DNA from 3 places in the Sporanaerobacter sp. PP17-6a genome. Region 1 is predicted to be linked to each of the others. Evidence: riboswitches for the same ligand, from Rfam matches in the RefSeq annotation. Region 1 holds a riboswitch; each other region holds the start of a gene.
What was found. A riboswitch is a leader RNA that binds a small molecule or an ion and turns the genes downstream of it on or off. The one in region 1 is predicted to bind cobalamin.
Positions count from the first base shown of each region.

Region 2: it holds a riboswitch for cobalamin, as region 1 does, so the genes downstream of both, PP176A_RS07620 (sirohydrochlorin cobaltochelatase) here and PP176A_RS08505 (ABC transporter substrate-binding protein) in region 1, are expected to answer to the same signal.
Region 3: it holds a riboswitch for cobalamin, as region 1 does, so the genes downstream of both, PP176A_RS04660 (S-layer homology domain-containing protein) here and PP176A_RS08505 (ABC transporter substrate-binding protein) in region 1, are expected to answer to the same signal.

Region 1 covers NZ_FMIF01000017.1:17,198-22,777, forward strand. Annotated here, with positions in the region: gene PP176A_RS16230 (hypothetical protein) at 1-32, shown strand, start outside; gene PP176A_RS08490 (macrolide family glycosyltransferase) at 193-1,362, shown strand; gene lipA (lipoyl synthase) at 1,474-2,316, shown strand; gene PP176A_RS16055 (hypothetical protein) at 2,498-2,797, shown strand; cobalamin riboswitch at 2,859-3,018, shown strand; gene PP176A_RS08505 (ABC transporter substrate-binding protein) at 3,184-4,215, shown strand; gene PP176A_RS08510 (FecCD family ABC transporter permease) at 4,205-5,203, shown strand; gene PP176A_RS08515 (ABC transporter ATP-binding protein) at 5,214-5,580, shown strand, end outside.
Region 2 covers NZ_FMIF01000015.1:97,724-103,303, forward strand. Annotated here, with positions in the region: gene PP176A_RS07605 (ABC transporter ATP-binding protein) at 1-330, opposite strand, end outside; gene PP176A_RS07610 (FecCD family ABC transporter permease) at 333-1,337, opposite strand; gene PP176A_RS07615 (ABC transporter substrate-binding protein) at 1,417-2,448, opposite strand; gene PP176A_RS07620 (sirohydrochlorin cobaltochelatase) at 2,482-3,264, opposite strand; cobalamin riboswitch at 3,364-3,544, opposite strand; gene PP176A_RS07625 (cobalt-precorrin-6A reductase) at 3,557-4,321, opposite strand; gene cobJ (precorrin-3B C(17)-methyltransferase) at 4,318-5,058, opposite strand; gene cbiG (cobalt-precorrin 5A hydrolase) at 5,059-5,580, opposite strand, start outside.
Region 3 covers NZ_FMIF01000009.1:35,776-41,355, reverse strand. Annotated here, with positions in the region: gene PP176A_RS04675 (leucine-rich repeat domain-containing protein) at 25-1,065, shown strand; gene PP176A_RS04670 (S-layer homology domain-containing protein) at 1,213-2,115, shown strand; gene PP176A_RS04665 (PD-(D/E)XK nuclease family transposase) at 2,371-2,565, opposite strand; cobalamin riboswitch at 2,722-2,909, shown strand; gene PP176A_RS04660 (S-layer homology domain-containing protein) at 3,028-5,580, shown strand, end outside.

The DNA of each region.
Region 1 (5,580 bases):
CTTTAGGAATGACTCCTATATTGGTGTTTTAAGGCGAGAAGTCCTGCCTGAAATAAACAATCGTATTTCGTTGATGGCATTATATGGAGCAACATCGGATTGTAAGGATATATTAATAAATTTCATAGAAGAAGTTTATAAAGGTGAAGAATAAGAAGAAAGATTAAAATAATTATTTAAAGAGGTAGAGAAATGAGTAAAATTGTATTTTTTTGTATACCAGCCTATGGACACACCAATCCAACAATAGAAGTGGTCCGTGAACTTACAAAAAGAGGGCATGAAGTATGGTACTATTCCTTTAGTATGTTCCGTAAAAAGATAGAAGGAGCAGGTGCTAAATATATTGAATGTGATAAGTATGTACCTGAACTGAAGGCTGAAGATGAAAAAAAAATAGGAAAGGATTTTGCAGCGCTTATTGAAATGACAGTGGATACTACTATAGCCTTAGACGAGAAAGTTTGCAAAGAACTAAATGAATTTCATCCTGATTGTATTGTTTCAGATTCTTTGTGTTTTTGGGGAAAATTATTTGCAGCTAAACTGAATATAAAATATGTTTGCTCTACCACTTCCTTTGCTTTTAACCAATATACCGCAAAGATGATGAAACAAAATTTAATGGAAATGGTACGGATGATTAAAGGAATGCATCGTATCAAGAAAAAAATTAAACAATTGAATGACTATGGATATGCTGTTGATAATTTTATTTCTCTCATCCAAAATGACAATGAAACATACACTATTGTGTATACTTCAAAGGAGTTTCAACCGTTAGCGAACACATTTTCAAATAAATATTTTTTTGTGGGTCCTTCTGTTTCCGATATATTGGCGGGACCACGAAATAGTGATAAGAAACTTATCTATATTTCCCTTGGGACCGTAAACAATAAAAATAATGAATTTTATAAAAAATGTTTGATGGCATTTGGTGATGGCGAATTTGATGTTATCATGTCCGTAGGCGAAAGCACGGATATTTCATCGTTGGGAGAAATACCTGAGAATTTTGAAATAAAGAACAAGGTTGAACAAATAAAAGTATTACAAAATACAGATGTTTTTATAACACATAGCGGAATGAACAGCGTTAACGAAAGCTTATATTATGGCGTACCGATGGTATTATTTCCCCAGCATCAAGAACAACGCATGGTAGCTGAAAGAGTTGTGACTTTAGGTGCCGGAGTTTATTTAAAAAATGATAACCCCAAAGATATGAAAGAAGCGGTGCAGACGATTCTAGAATATGATTCTTATCAGGAAAATGCCGTAAAATTATCAGAAAGCCTTAAACTATCCGGGGGTGCAAAAAAAGCAGCGGAGGTTATCGGCAGGATTGCAGAAGAATAGATGTGGCTGAAATAGGATAATTTAGATATTAATGACTATATCCTTGGATTATCAACAGATGAATTTATTAATGGACTGCTGGATATAAATTTAAATACGGAGGAATAACAAATGCATTTAGAAAAACCGGAATGGATTAAAGTAAAAATACAAGGTGGAAATGTATCAGGTAAGGTAAACTCTTTGATTTCAGAACTTTCTTTAAATACCGTATGCAATGAAGCCAATTGTCCTAATAGGATGGAGTGCTATGAAAGAGGAACTGCCACATTTATGATATTAGGTAGAAATTGTACCAGAAACTGTACCTTTTGCAATGTAACTAAGAAAAAGCCCGAAAAAATAAACCCCATGGAACCGGAAAACGTAGCTAAGGCTGTAGCTAAGCTTGGTTTAAAACATGCCGTTATTACATCTGTTACTAGGGATGATTTGGAAGATCAAGGAGCTAATCAGTTTGCAAGAGTTGTAGAGAAAATAAGAAAGACTGCCCCAAAGGTAACAATTGAACTGCTTATACCTGATATGCAAGGAAATAAGGAATTAATAGATATTATCATAAATTCAGAACCAAACATACTGAATCATAATGTAGAAACAGTACCGGAATTATATTATAAGATTAGACCTATGGCGGTATTCGATAGATCTATAGAATTACTTGGTTATGTAAAGAAGACAAAACCAAATATGAGGACTAAATCGGGTATGATGTTAGGCTTGGGTGAAACTAAAGAACAGATAATAAATGTATTTAGAAGATTAAGAGAAGTTGATTGTGACATGCTGACATTGGGGCAATATTTGCAGCCCAGCAAATCCCATATTCCGGTAGTGGAATATGTTACTCCTGAAACATTTTACGAATATAAAGAAATCGCGTTATCCATGGGTTTTAAGAGAGTGGCATCGGCACCTCTCGTTAGAAGTTCTTACTATGCAGAGAATTTTTAAGACATGAAGGGGACGGTAAGACTGCAGAAATATTTCTCTCCGCTTTTGTTCAAAATATTTTTTCCCTCTGTAACGAAACATTCGTTTTTGGGATATATAAGCAGAATCAATTAAAAGGAGGCGAGGTAGTGGGTGCCCGCATTGAAGAAATATACAAAGAATACGCCCAAAGCGTGTACAAATGGAGGTCGAACAGCATTTAAAGGAATGTGACGATTGCCGCTCGGACTATGAAAAGATGAAATCTCCTGTCAATATACCGCTGCCGCCAACGACGGATAAAGAGGTAGACTTTTTGAAGAAAGTTAGGCGCAAGGCCTGGTGTATCGCTGCCTGTCTCTTTGTCATCGGGATATTGATTGGCATTGCCGGCATTTACATTGGGGAAACCGATGACGCACCCGGCGCTGCGCTAATTGGTATCCTGCTGATGATAGGATTAGTGGTGTTTGGCGTAAGAGCTGCTTGGCGCAGACGTTGATGGCAAAGTAAAATTTGTCTTGACAATTGATATCACTATATTTAATATAATAGATGAGAATTGAATATAAGAATGAATAGGGCTAGGGAAGCAGGGTGAAAATCCCTCACGGTCCCGCCGCTGTAAAGGAAGAGTCTTTTCTAAATGTCACTGGGAAACTGGGAAGACAGAAAAGATGATGAATCTTAAGTCAGAAAACCTACCTATTTATTAGCAGAAATAACTCTACGGTGGATGGAGAAAGCTGATTATTATTTTAGAAGAATTTTTGCTTTATTGAATTTTATATAATAAAGATTATTTAATAAGCTTATAAGAACTTCATTAGCCATGATTATTGCTTTAATGAAGTTCTTATTTTTTTATAAAAAGAGAGGATGAAAAAGGTGAAGTTCTATAAAAGGATATTGTTGCCATTAGTTGTGATTATGTTGATATTTAGCGTTTCGGGGTATACTAAAACTACTGAGACAGGCGGGTTGAGCAATACTCAAGACCTTCCCATAACTGTAGAGGGAAATAATTATCCGTTAAAGATAAAGGATTTTCTCAAGAAAGAAACTATCTTAGAAAAGAAACCGGAAAAGGTAGCTGTTTTATCAGGCACCCCCTTAAATATATGGTACGATTTGGGGGGAAAATCCATATGTACGTCTAATATAACAGATAATTTAAAATTGATATCCGAATATAAGAAGGAAATAAACGATCTTCCACAGATAGGGCCTGTATATTCCATAGATATGGAATCCGTAGTATCCCTTAAACCGGATTTAATTATAGCTCAGGCCGGCACTCAAGGGACACAGGCGGATAAATTAAGGGATATTGGGTTTAAGGTGATTACTACTAATATAAGAAGCTATGATGATGTAATAGCAACTTATAATGCCTTCGGCAAGATACTGGGAAATGAAAAATCAGCTGAAGCAAAGATAGAAGCTCTAAAGAATAAGAAAGAAGAAATAGTATCTAAACTGCCCAAAGACAATAAATCCGTGGTCATATTATATATAACAGCCAAAACTATTGCTGTTAAGTTGGACAATAGTATAGCAGGAGATGTAGCTAAAATTTTAAAACTTGACAATATTGCATCCGATTTGCCTCCCGATACTATAGGCTCGGAAACTACTCCGTTGGATGTGGAATACATAGTGAAAAAGAATCCTGATTATGTTCTGGTTACAAGTATGATATCTGATGACGAAGAGGCCAAAAAGACTATGGAAGAGGAATTTAAGAGTAACCCCGTATGGAAGGGAGTAAAAGCCGTTCAAGAGGGACGAGTTATTTATCTTCCCCAACAGTATTTCTTATATAATGCAGGTCCTTATTATAGTGAAGCAATAGAATATATGGCAAAGAGTATATATCCGGAAATATATGGAGAGGTGACTCATCAGGATGGAAAATGATATTTCTCTCAGGGACAAAAAGGGATTTAAAATAACTGTTATTGCTATCTTAGCGATGCTCTTCTTTATATCTTTTATATTAGGGCTTACAAAAGGAACTCTTGAGGTAGAGGTGAAGCGGATATTTGAAGTTATTTCTAAGGATGACGGAAGTCCAGAGAGAATGGTAATTTGGAATATCAGGCTTCCAAGAATGATATTGGCAGCTTTGGTAGGAATAAATCTTGCTCTGTCAGGTGCTATTTTACAAGGGGTAATGAAGAATCCCTTAGCTGATCCCAGCATAATCGGTATAAGCAGCGGAGCAGGACTATTTGGAATTATTGTATTGGTCGTTTTTCCCCAGTATATAAAAATGGTGACTATTGCAGCTTTTATGGGAGCCATGTTGGCTGCCTCCATAATATATCTTTTATCCTGGAAAGGCGGCATAAAAACTATAAGGGTAGTATTAGCAGGAGTAGCTGTATCGTCTCTTTTTGCCGCAGGGATTTCAGGAATATTGGTCTTTTATAGTGATCGGGTCCATGGAGCATTGAATTTTATGAATGGAAGTTTATCATCAAGAAGCTGGCCGGAAGTTTGGACTATTTTACCTTACACTATAATTGGTTTTGTTTTAGCAAATATATTTGCGGACAAACTTAATATTTTGATATTGGGGGACGATGTTGCACGGGGTATTGGCTTAAATGTTGAAGCAACAAGATTTGGATTTACGGCTTTAGCCGCTTTTCTTGCGGCAAGTGCAGTAAGTGTTGTGGGACTTTTAGGATTTGTAGGGCTTATAGTGCCTCACAGTATAAGGTTAGTTATTGGGAACGATTATAGATACATGTTTCCTGCAACTGCTTTATTTGGCTCTGTACTCCTAATGCTAAGCGATACTTTTGCAAGAACTGTTTTAAGCCCCATGGAGATACCGGTAGGAATTGTAATGGCGGTACTGGGAGTTCCTTTCTTTTTATTCTTGCTAAGAAGGGAGTAAAAGGCTAAAGATGAATAAGAATATTATATTATCAATTGAGGGTTTAAGCGTAAGCTATAAAAATAAAGATGTTTTAACGGATATAAATTTACAGATAGAAAAAGGGAAGGTCTATTCTATTATTGGTCCAAATGGCTGTGGAAAGACTACTTTAATACGGACCATTAACAGAAGTATAAAACCTAAAAAGGGAAAGATTTTTTTAAATGGAGAGAATATATTCAAAATGAAAAACAAAGATGTAGCTAAAAAGATAGCCATATTAAATCAAAATAATAATACGATGAACGATGTAACTGTAAAAAGATTAGTTCAATATGGGCGATATGCTTATAAAAATTGGTGGGAGACCGTTGACGGAAAAGATAGTGAAATAG
Region 2 (5,580 bases), on a different contig from region 1:
CCTTTTCCCAAATTTTAAATGAGGGTACCTGCCGTATGATACCAATTCTTCCACAGATATATCGGATGCTATACTCTTTACCTGGGGCAGCATAGATAGTTTTTGAGCAATGACCTTAGTATTCATATCCTTGATATTGGTTCCGTCTAAGTAGATATTACCTCTTGCCGGCTTTAAGCATCTGCCCATAGCTTTAATTAAAGTTGATTTCCCTGAACCGTTAGGCCCTATAACGGTAACTATTTGTCCGGAATCTACATTAAAGCTTATATTTTTCACAACATTCTTGTCTCCATAATTCACATCTAAGTTTTCAACTTTTAATTCCATATTTAATACTCCTTCTTTCTTCTTAGTAAATATAAGAAAAACGGAGCTCCCAATGCTGACATTATAATTCCTACAGGTATTTCCATAGGTGCAAACATTACTCTTGCGAGGGTATCACATAGCATGACTACAGTAGCTCCCGTAAAAATAACTGCCGGCAGTAAATATCTATAATCAGAACCTATAAACAATCTCGTCATATGTGGTACTATAAGTCCTACAAATCCTAAAAGCCCTACAACGCTTACAGCACTTCCTGCCAATAAGGACGAAATTATAATAAAGGCAAACCTTGTTCTTTCAACATTTAATCCAAGGCTTGTAGCTACTTCGTCTCCCATCATCAGTATATTCAGTTTGTTTGGTATCAATAAAATCAAAAAAATCCCTATAGCTGCATAAGGAAATATAATTTTTACCTGCTGCCACGTAGTAGATGAAAGGCCCCCCACCATGAAGCCTATAACTCCTGCCACCTTGTTCGGATAAAACGTCATCAAGGCGTTTGTTCCCGCTCCCAATAAGGAAGAAACGGCAACTCCGGCCAGTATCAATCTCGTTGGTACAACACCTTCCTTCCACGCTAAAAAATATATAAAAAGTGTGGCCAGAAGTGCACCTATAAATGCACCTATAGGTGCCAAATAGTAGAAATCCGGAAAGAGTATCAGAATTAATAATGTCATAAGTCCGGCTCCAGAGGAAACTCCTATGATATTTGGCGCCGCTAATGGGTTTCTCATAACACCCTGCAATATGGCTCCCGATAATGCAAGACATGTCCCAACGAGGGCTGCTACTATAGTTCTCGGCAATCTGACGTTCCATATTATTTGATAGTTCACTGTGGATTTTTCAAAGAATACCGCATTTATTATTTCCTTTGGATGTACCTTTACCGCTCCATTTCCTATGCTTATAAAAAAACTGATTACAGTCAAAGCTATAAAAATCAGTAAAATAACCTTCTTTTTAATTCTTTCTTTTTTTATATTGCTATCAGTCATATTTTATTCCCCTTAGTATTAAGCATTTTAATAGCTGTATAGTCTTTTATATAAAGACTATACAGCCATGCCAATCTTTTTATTTGAATATATCCGGATAAAGTATTTTTGCTAAGCCTTCATAAGCATCGGGATATTTTGCATTTGGTTTATATAAGTACAAGTCCTTAGAAAGAATTATATATCTGTCATTCTTCACAGCAGTAAGAGAGCTCCAAGCCGGATTATCTTCCACATCCTGTTTCAATCTTGCCATTATTTCCTCTTTATCGCTTCCCATAGTTTGTACAAATATGAAATCCGGATCTTCCTGTATTATTTTTTCCATGCTGAAGACCTTTGCATCAGACGAATTTGCCGCAGTATCGGATATATTTATGGTGTTTAAATCCTTGAGCATTTCCCCCACCATTGATTCCGAATTCCTGACTGTAATATTTTTAGCAGTAGCAAATACTATTAGCACTTTATATTTTTTGTCTTTCGGTACTTTTGCTATTATTTCATCTACTTTCTTTTTTACTTCATTGGTGTGTTTTTCATACAGGTCTTCTCTTCCGGTAATCCCCGTGAAAAGCCTTACAGTCATATAATAATCCTTTAAATAAGTATTAGCTAAATCAATAACCTGAATGTTATTTTGTTCCAATGACGGAATCAGTGATGCTTGACCTTTAAAGTCATTAGTCAAAATGACTAAATCAGGTTTTAATGCCAATATCTTTTCAAGGCTCGGAGAACCGGGGCTTCCTACAACTTCAGCGGATTTAGCATTTTCAATAGGTTTTTCCTCGGCTTCTTCTACCTTTCCTATTACTTTTCCGCCACAGCTATCCCAGATGTCAAGATATGAATTGTATAAGCAGACAACCCTTTCAGGGTTCTTTTTTATGGTTACTTCTTTTCCTCTGGCATCTGTAAATACTACATTATCCTTATTAACAGTAACCCCGTATTCTGATACTGGTTTATTCTCTTCTTCTTTCTTCGTTTCTTCTTTAGCATCATCATTATCCGAACCGTTTACATCTTTAGTGTTTTGACATCCGCTAAATATTGATACAGCCATCACAACTACCAAAAATAATAACAACATCTTTGTCTTTTTCATATTTCATTCCTCCTAAAATATTCTTTTCAATAATCAGTTATTTTCTATGACGGTTTTTAAGTGAGATATGAATATATCTTGAATTTTTTTATTCTGACCTAATCCAAGCATATTCACTTCAACCTCAAAACCGTCTTTGATTAACGTATTCTTCCATGAACTGCCTTTATCGCCAGCCATATCGTTGATTACGTGATCCCCCGTTACCAACATAAAGGGCATTAGTATAATTTTTTTTATCTTTCTCCGGAAGAGTTGAGGTATTATATTCCCTAACGTTATACTTCCTTCCATTGTTCCGATAAATATATTGTCTGAATATTCCTTTCTAAAATATTTTTCCAACAGACTATAACTGGTATCCGAGCTATGATCTGTACCATGTCCCATAAAAACCAATGCCTCATCAGGTTTAATTTGCGGAATTTCAATTGAATTTACTGTCCTTTCATAATCTGTATCATCGTATAACAGCGGTACTCCTATTTTTACAATGATATCCTGATTTTCTTTTTTAAACAATTCTGCCTGATTTACGAGCTTATTGTATTCATGACCTGGTATTATATGAAGGGATTGTATATATATTTGGGAAATACCTTCGTTTTTCATCTTCCCCAATGCTTCTGTTACATTATTTACTGATATTCCATCCCTTTTCTTAAGTTTATTAATCACCATCTGGGAAGTAAAAGCCCTTTCCGTATAATATCCGTTAAACTCCTTCTTCACCCTCTTTTCTATGCTTTTTATACATAATTTTTCGGCTTCCTCAAAGGTGGTGCCAAAACTTGCCACAATAATTCCTTTCTCCATTATTCCCTCCTTATCTCAAATAAAAAAACCATGGCCTTTTCTGCTATGGTTATATATAAATAAAACTTACATGTAAACAACCACTTCCCTCCGAAGGCTTATTTATAAAAGTTACAGGCAGGTCTCCTGGCTAATAGTTCATCCTACTCTCAATACCTTCCCAGAAAAGCTTCCAGTGGTAATTGTATGATTTCGTTCCTATTTACAGTAGCGGGGGCTGCAGCGGATTTTTCACCGCTTTCCCTTTTAATTTCAAAAAACCTGTAATTTTAAGCTATTTAATTATACAAGATTATTTCTTTAAATCTTTATCAATAACTTTAATTATATCATATATATTATCATATAAATTTATATAATTTATTTTAGGGCGTTTTATCAACACCACATTTACTCCTGTTTCTATAGCTCCTTTAATCTTTTCTTCGGTTCCTCCCTCATCTCCGCTGTCCTTAGTTACCATATATTTTATATTATAATTATTATACATGGCCTTATTGAATTCCTCTGTAAAAGGTCCTTGGGCCGCTATTATCTGCTTTGGAAGAAGCCTCAGGTCCTCACATTTTTTTATCACAGAATAGGTAGGCAAAACTCTCGCATACAGTCTGTCAATCTCTAAAGATGAAGTAAAAAGCTGAAGGTTATTGCTGCCGACAGTCAAAAGTATATTTCCTTTAGTTCCCTTTAAGTATGATATAGCTTTATCATAATCGGGAAAACAAGATACTCCATCTGTCTTATCATAGGAGTTTCCCTTTCTTTCATATCTTAAATATTTTATTCCCATAGATTTACATGCTGCCATGGCATTGACCGAAACCTTTTCGGCATAGGGATGAGTAGCATCTACTATACATTCTATTTTTCTTTTCCGTATCAACTTTTCCATATCCCCTTGTTCCATTTTTTCGGATATTACTTCCGCATTACAATCGGATTCTATTAGTATTCCTCCATACTTCGTAGCTGTAGAAGCTATAACGTCATATCCTCTTTGAAACAACAATTCTATTATCTTTCTTCCGTCAGATGTCCCTGACAATACCAATATCATATTGCATACCCTCTCGGTGTTATCATTTTGCCTTTTGCCATATAGGTATGTGAATTTCCGACAATAATCGTGGTAAACATATCTATATCATATTTAAGCATATCTTCAAGTGTAGTTATAACACATGATTCTCCCTTTCTTTTAGCGTTCCTGACTATCCCCACTAATGTATCATTTTTTTTATATTTAAGAAGTATTTCTCTTGCTTTTTCTATTTCCTTTTGTCTTCCCTTGCTCTTAGGATTATACAAACATACTACAAAATCCCCTTCTCCTGCACAGTGAAGCCTTTTTTCAATTAAACTCCAATCCGTAAGTAAATCACTCAAACTTATCGTAACATAGTCGTGCATAATAGGCGCTCCCAGAGAAGCCGCCGCTGCATTTGCAGCAGTAATCCCCGGTACTACTTCTACCTCTACGGAGCTTTTGCTTTTAAAAACTATTTCCAAAATTATTCCCGCCATTCCGTAAACACCGGCATCCCCACTGCTTATCAATGATACGGTATTCCCTTCTTCCGCATATTTTAAGGCTTCTTCACATCTTTCTTTCTCTTTTTTCATGCCCGTCGAAGCTACTTCTTTATCTCTTATTATATCTTCTATCAAGTCCACATAAGTTTTATATCCAACTATTACATCCGATTTTTCAATAGCATTTCTGGCTTCAAAGGTCATATGTTCAATATTGCCGGGACCTATTCCGACTACAAATATTTTTCCTGTCTTGTCCACCTATATTTCCTCCCATACAGATAAGGTTATTCCATTATAAGATTTTTTGGTCATAAGAAAATGTCCTCCCGAAGCGGTAAGCATTGCACAGGGTTCACAGACCCCGCCAACCCCTATAGTCTTTTTCACAAACTCGGAACAGCTAAAATTCTTTTCCACAGTTTTTATTTCTTCTCTGGAAACTATTTTAACTTCAGCATCATAATATCGGGCAGCTTCAAATATTCCTGCTTCATTTTTCTTAAGATCCACCGTTGCAAAATGCTTTATACTTCTTACGTCAATGTTTAAAGAATTCAATGCTTCTGCTACAGCCGATATTATAGCTTCCTTAGGAATTCCCCTTTTACAACCTATTCCTATGATTATATTTTTAGGTATAAGCTGTACTTCATTGGAAGAGGAGATGTCCAAAACTTTGTTTGTTATGTATATCATTCCCTTTCCCTTCGCAGATTCCACTATATTATCCGGAAGTTTTATATCTATTCTTATATCTGACTTTATCCCTACCAATTCATC
Region 3 (5,580 bases), on a different contig from region 1:
AATAAAAAAAGGAGTGTAGAAACAATGATAAGAAGGAAACGACAGTTGTTGTCAATAGTCCTGGTAGGGATCATGATGTTGGCCTCTTTTCCATTTTTCGTATTTGCTGAAGATGTTGGGCTGGATATACAGCAAAATGTAGAAACAGGTGCAGAAGCTCCGGAGAAAGAAGAAACGGAAGGTGAAATCCCTGAGGAACCTGAATCGGAGCCGGAAACTTTTGCTGCCGCTTCGGAAGAAGAAGTTCCAACTCCTGAAGAACTGGGATATGAATTTGATGCGGGAAAGAGAGAGATTACGAAATATACAGGGACTGAAACGGAAATTGTCATACCCAGTGAATTTAAAGTAAATGGGGAAGTAATTCCTGTTGAAAGTATCGGTACAGATGCTTTTAGTAGTTGTACAACCTTAAATAAAGTGACTTTAAATGAGGGGTTAAAAACAATAGGCGTTGGTGCATTTCAAGGAACGGCAATAGAAGAAATAGATATTCCGGGAAGTGTTGAAATTATCGATGAAAAAGCCTTTTATAGTTGTGTAAACCTAAAAGAAGCGACTTTAAATGAGGGGTTAAAAACAATAGGAAATGGTACATTTCAAGGAACGGCAATAAAAGAAATAGATATTCCGGGAAGTGTTGAAAGCATCCGTGAAAAAGCCTTTTATAGTTGTATAAATCTAAAAGAAGTGATTTTAAATGAGGGGTTAAAAACAATAAGCCGTCTTGCATTTGGTTCTACGGCAGTAGAAGAAATAGATATTCCGGGAAGTATTGGAAGTATCGATACCTCTGCTTTTTATAGTTGTACAAGCCTAAAAGAAGTGACTTTACATGAAGGGTTAAAAACAATAGGCTATGGTGCATTTCAAGGAGTGGCAATAGAAGAAATAGATATTCCTTCAACTATTGAGAAAATAGGGAGTAAAATATTTGATAAGGCAAAAATACAAAAGATAACGGTTTTAAATAAAAAAGAAAACATAGATATTGCGGAAGATGCTTTCCCGGCAGAAATTGAAGTTGTATATAAGGAGGATGAAGTGGAACCGGGAAAACCCTAGGAACCTGAGAAACCTGAAGGACCAGGAAAACCCGATAATTCAGACGACTCGAATTCAAATACGTCGAACGGTTCGGGAAAAACAACAACCGATTCGGATAAATCGACATCGACGGAAACAAAAGAAAGTGTAAAAGAACCGTTGGAAGTGGAAATACCCGTAGGTTTGAAAACCGAAAAAGAAATAAAATTAGAGAACGGAAAAATCAAGATTTCACCGGACACCTTTGGGGTAAAAGTAAAGCTTACGGCTAAGCAAGACGGTTCGACTTTGGAGTTAAATGCTGTGGATGAAAAAGGAAATACTGCAGAAATTAAGAAACCCATAGAGGTTCAAATAGCATTTGATGGAGAAGTAAAAAATCCTGACAATGTAACAGCAGTACTGATAAATGAAGACGGAACCGAAGAGTCTGTAGGCGGAGTTTATGATGAGGCGACTAAGACTATAAAGTTCTTGACAAACAAATGCGGAAAATTCGTAGTAAAAGAAGGAAGTAAGGAATTTAAAGATACGTCGGATGTGGAATGGGCGAAATCTGCAATAGAGTCTATGACGGTAAAGGGTATAATAAAAGGGAAAACGGAAAGTGAGTTTGTGCCATCGGATAATATTACAAGAGCGGAATTTGCCGCATTGGTTTCCAGAATGTTGAAATTAAATGAAAATTCAAATGGAGACATTCCTTTTGCGGATGTGGATAAAGATGAATGGTACTATGATTCGGTATCTGCAGTATACCAGAGTGGCCTGATCAACGGGAAATCAGATACGTCCTTTGATCCGAAAGGGAATATTACGAGAGAAGAAATGATTAAAATAATAGGAAATATATTGAAAAATAAATCATATGACAATAAAGATGAAAAAGCATTAGATAGATTTGAAGATAAAGATTCCATAGCATCATGGGCAAAGGACTCTGCAGCCATAGCAGTTCAGAATGGAGTTGTCGGAGGATTTGACGGTAACTTTATGCCGAAGAAAAATGTAACCCGTGCTGAAACCGCAGTGATGTTATATAGATTGTATGAATTGATCATGAGATAAATAAGGAATCCCGATTCGAGGATTGACCTTGAATCGGGATTCCTTATTTAGTAATGGGTAATGTAAAATAATCTGTGCTTTTGTGAAAATAAATAATTTTCTTTGTAATCTATTAGTTGTTATTTATACTAATTATTGACAAAAATGAGTGTTATTTTATTATAATGTTTACATAAAATATTTTACATTACTTTTTTAATAATTGGCATATATTGTTTATATAAATTATTTATTCTGTAATTCTTTTATTTCTTTTTACTTTAACTTCGGCAGTTCCAAAAAGTGAATCTGAAGGTCTTCGGTCAGCGGAAAATATTTATCCTTTTCCAATATCTTAAAACTGCTGTGAAGCTTTTTATTTTGAGGAATCATATCATAATCCGTTATATTCACGGATATTGTTTTCTTTAAAGCAGAATAATCTTCCGATTTGTTTATATATTTTATCATGTTATTCAGAATTTTTATACCGAAATATTTTAAAAATATCAACTGTTAAAAAGGAGAATATTTGACGATCACTTCGTGTTTTTCTTTTTATGATGTTGTTTATAATCAAAATATGTTATATAATAAAGATAGATTTGAAAGTAAACTATTGAAATAATTGAATATTACCTTTAGGTTCTCTGTTTTTAGAGATTAAAAGGGAATCAGGTGAAAATCCTGAGCGATCCGGTCACTGTAAGTGGGGAGCGGCCTTTCAAATATACCACTGAAAATTTTATTTTTGGGAAGGGGAAAGGTAACGTTGAGCCATAAGTCAGGAGACCTGCCTATATGGGGATAACGTTAACCTTCCGGGATTGAGGTAAAATGAAATTTATTATAAAGTGCTGACTGTTAAAAAGTCTCGGATTCTATGTGAAACCGGGGCTTTTATTTTTTTAGTTATAAAGAGGGGGAATATTAATGAAAAGGTTCAAACGTATTTTATCATTATGTATAATACTGACAATGATATTTACTAACGGGAGTTCTTTTTATGGAGAAATCTTTCGTTCTAAGGATTTTCCGAAGAGTATATCATATGCACAGGACAATTTAAATACGGAAAATCCTACAGATGAAGAAAACAGCGTAATTTCTGAGAAATCCAACAAGGAAAATACAACAATTCCGGAGAAGGGAGAGGAAGGAACGGAGGATACCGTGACTTCGGAAGAATCCGAGGAAAACAAGGATATTGTTCCTAATGAGGAGAGTCAAGAAAAGTCCGAACAGAATGATGAAATTAAAGAACAGTCGGAAGTGTCTGAAGGGATAAGCTTTGATAAAGATACATTTTCGGCAGAGGAAAATATAACAGGAGCCATAAATTATCCTGAACATAAAAACGAAAATGTGGATGTAATTTTTTATGATAGCTATACCGGAGAAGATAAAGGTTCGGTAGGCAATGTAACATTGGATGACAACGGGACAGGTAATATTGACATTTCGATACCGGGAGATCTTGCATCCAACGACATAAATGACAATATGTATGCTCTGAAATTTGTCATTGGAGATTCGGAGCTGTCCGTCAAAAAGGTAAATGTAGATTTCAGCGGTATGGTTAAATATGATAAAGAAGAAGTTTATGCTTCTAGGGATAACAGCATTGCCGTTTCCATAGATGAAAAAATTTTTAATGAGAATTTAAAAGTATATCTGGTAAATCCGGATAATGATGAAACAATACTGATTGCGGAAAAACCAGAGTCCAAGGATATGATTTTATCCGTTCCTGAGGATTTAAAATGGGGGAAAGCTCTTTTAAGAATAGAATCGGATTTGGAAACCTATACTTTGCCTTTCCCACTGAAAGAAAATGTTCTTCTCCATGAACAGACCGAAATACCCGAAGGGATAAGCTTTGATAAAGATATATTTTCGTCAGGGGAAAATATAACAGGTACTATAAATTATCCCGAGCATGTAAACGAAGATGTTGATATAATTTTTTATGATAGCTATACCGGAGAAGATAAAGGTTCGGTAGACAGTGTAACATTGGATGATAACGGGACGGGCCGTATTGACATTTCAATACCGGGAAATCTTGTATCCAACGACATAAATGACAATATGTATGCTTTAAAATTTGCCGTTGGTGATTCGGAACTGTCTGTCGAAAAAGTAAATATAGATTTTACTGATATTGTTACTTATGATAAAGATAGAATTAATACCTATGATGATACCGGAAAATTTGCCAATGACAGCATAACTGCCACTATAAATGAAGAAATTTATAACCCTGATTTAAAAATATATTTGGTTAATTCTTATACGAATGAATCAAGACCAGTAGAAAATACTGGTTCGGATATAGAGATATCTATTCCTGAAGATTTAAAATGGGCTAAAGCCGTTCTGAAAATAGAATCGGGCTCGGATATTTACACTGTACCGTTTCCGCTGAATCCGATAGTTACTTACAATAAAGGCAGTGTAGGCGCAGGAGAAAGCTTTGTTATAAATTTAAATATTCCTGAAAAAGCCAATAGCACTATTACTTATGTAAACATTATAGATACAACAGATTCCTCTTCAAAATTGAAGATTATAGGAGACAAACCATCTTTAGATAATGAGGGCAGATATACTTCCAATGAAATTGTTCTCAGTGATGAGGTATTAAAATATGGAACTCCGGGATTGAGGATTCGTTTATCCTCTCCAACCAAAGATTACTATGTTCCCTTTATCAATGTTGAAAATCCCGTTTCGAAATTTGATATAGGAGAAAACAGAATATTTGAGGCCAATAAGGATACTATAACGGCTGATATCGAAGCTACTGATTTAGCGGGAAAAGATTTTGAATTGGTTATTAAAGGTGAAACCGAAGATGGAGAGGATGAAAACAAGACCTTAAAGGAAGGACAATTTGACAGTAGTGGGAAAGCCAGTGTAGAGATTTTTCTAACTAAAGATATAAAGCCACTCAAATACGACTTAGTTCTTGAATCGGAGGGAATCGAGTATAAGCAGATTCCCATAAGAATAGTATATAGTCCTATGACCTTTGAGGCGGACAGATATGATCAAAATAATTTTATTCAGGGAAAATTCTATGCGGTATATGGTGAACCTGACTCTGAAGACGGATATGAGCCGGTTGATTCTTATAAAGCAGTATGGGGAAAAGATGTTGAATTTAATATAAATGTAAATTTAGGAGAGAAAGTCAACAAAGATTTTACTGTCACGCTGTCACCAGCGCTAGGTAGTGGAATAGAAACAGATGAAATTGAGGTTTCCGGCAGTACAGATTCTAATGGACTAGCAACTGTAAAGTTTACTTTGCCTCGTGATTTGAAATTAAGGGAAGACCAAGGGTCTACCAATTATTTATTTAATTTGGTTGTAGATGGCGAAACGTTATATAGTACAAGTTTAGAATGGGTTTTTTCCGTAAGAGAGTATTCGAAAATAAATAAAACAACTGACGGAAACAAATTGTATGTGGAACTTAAT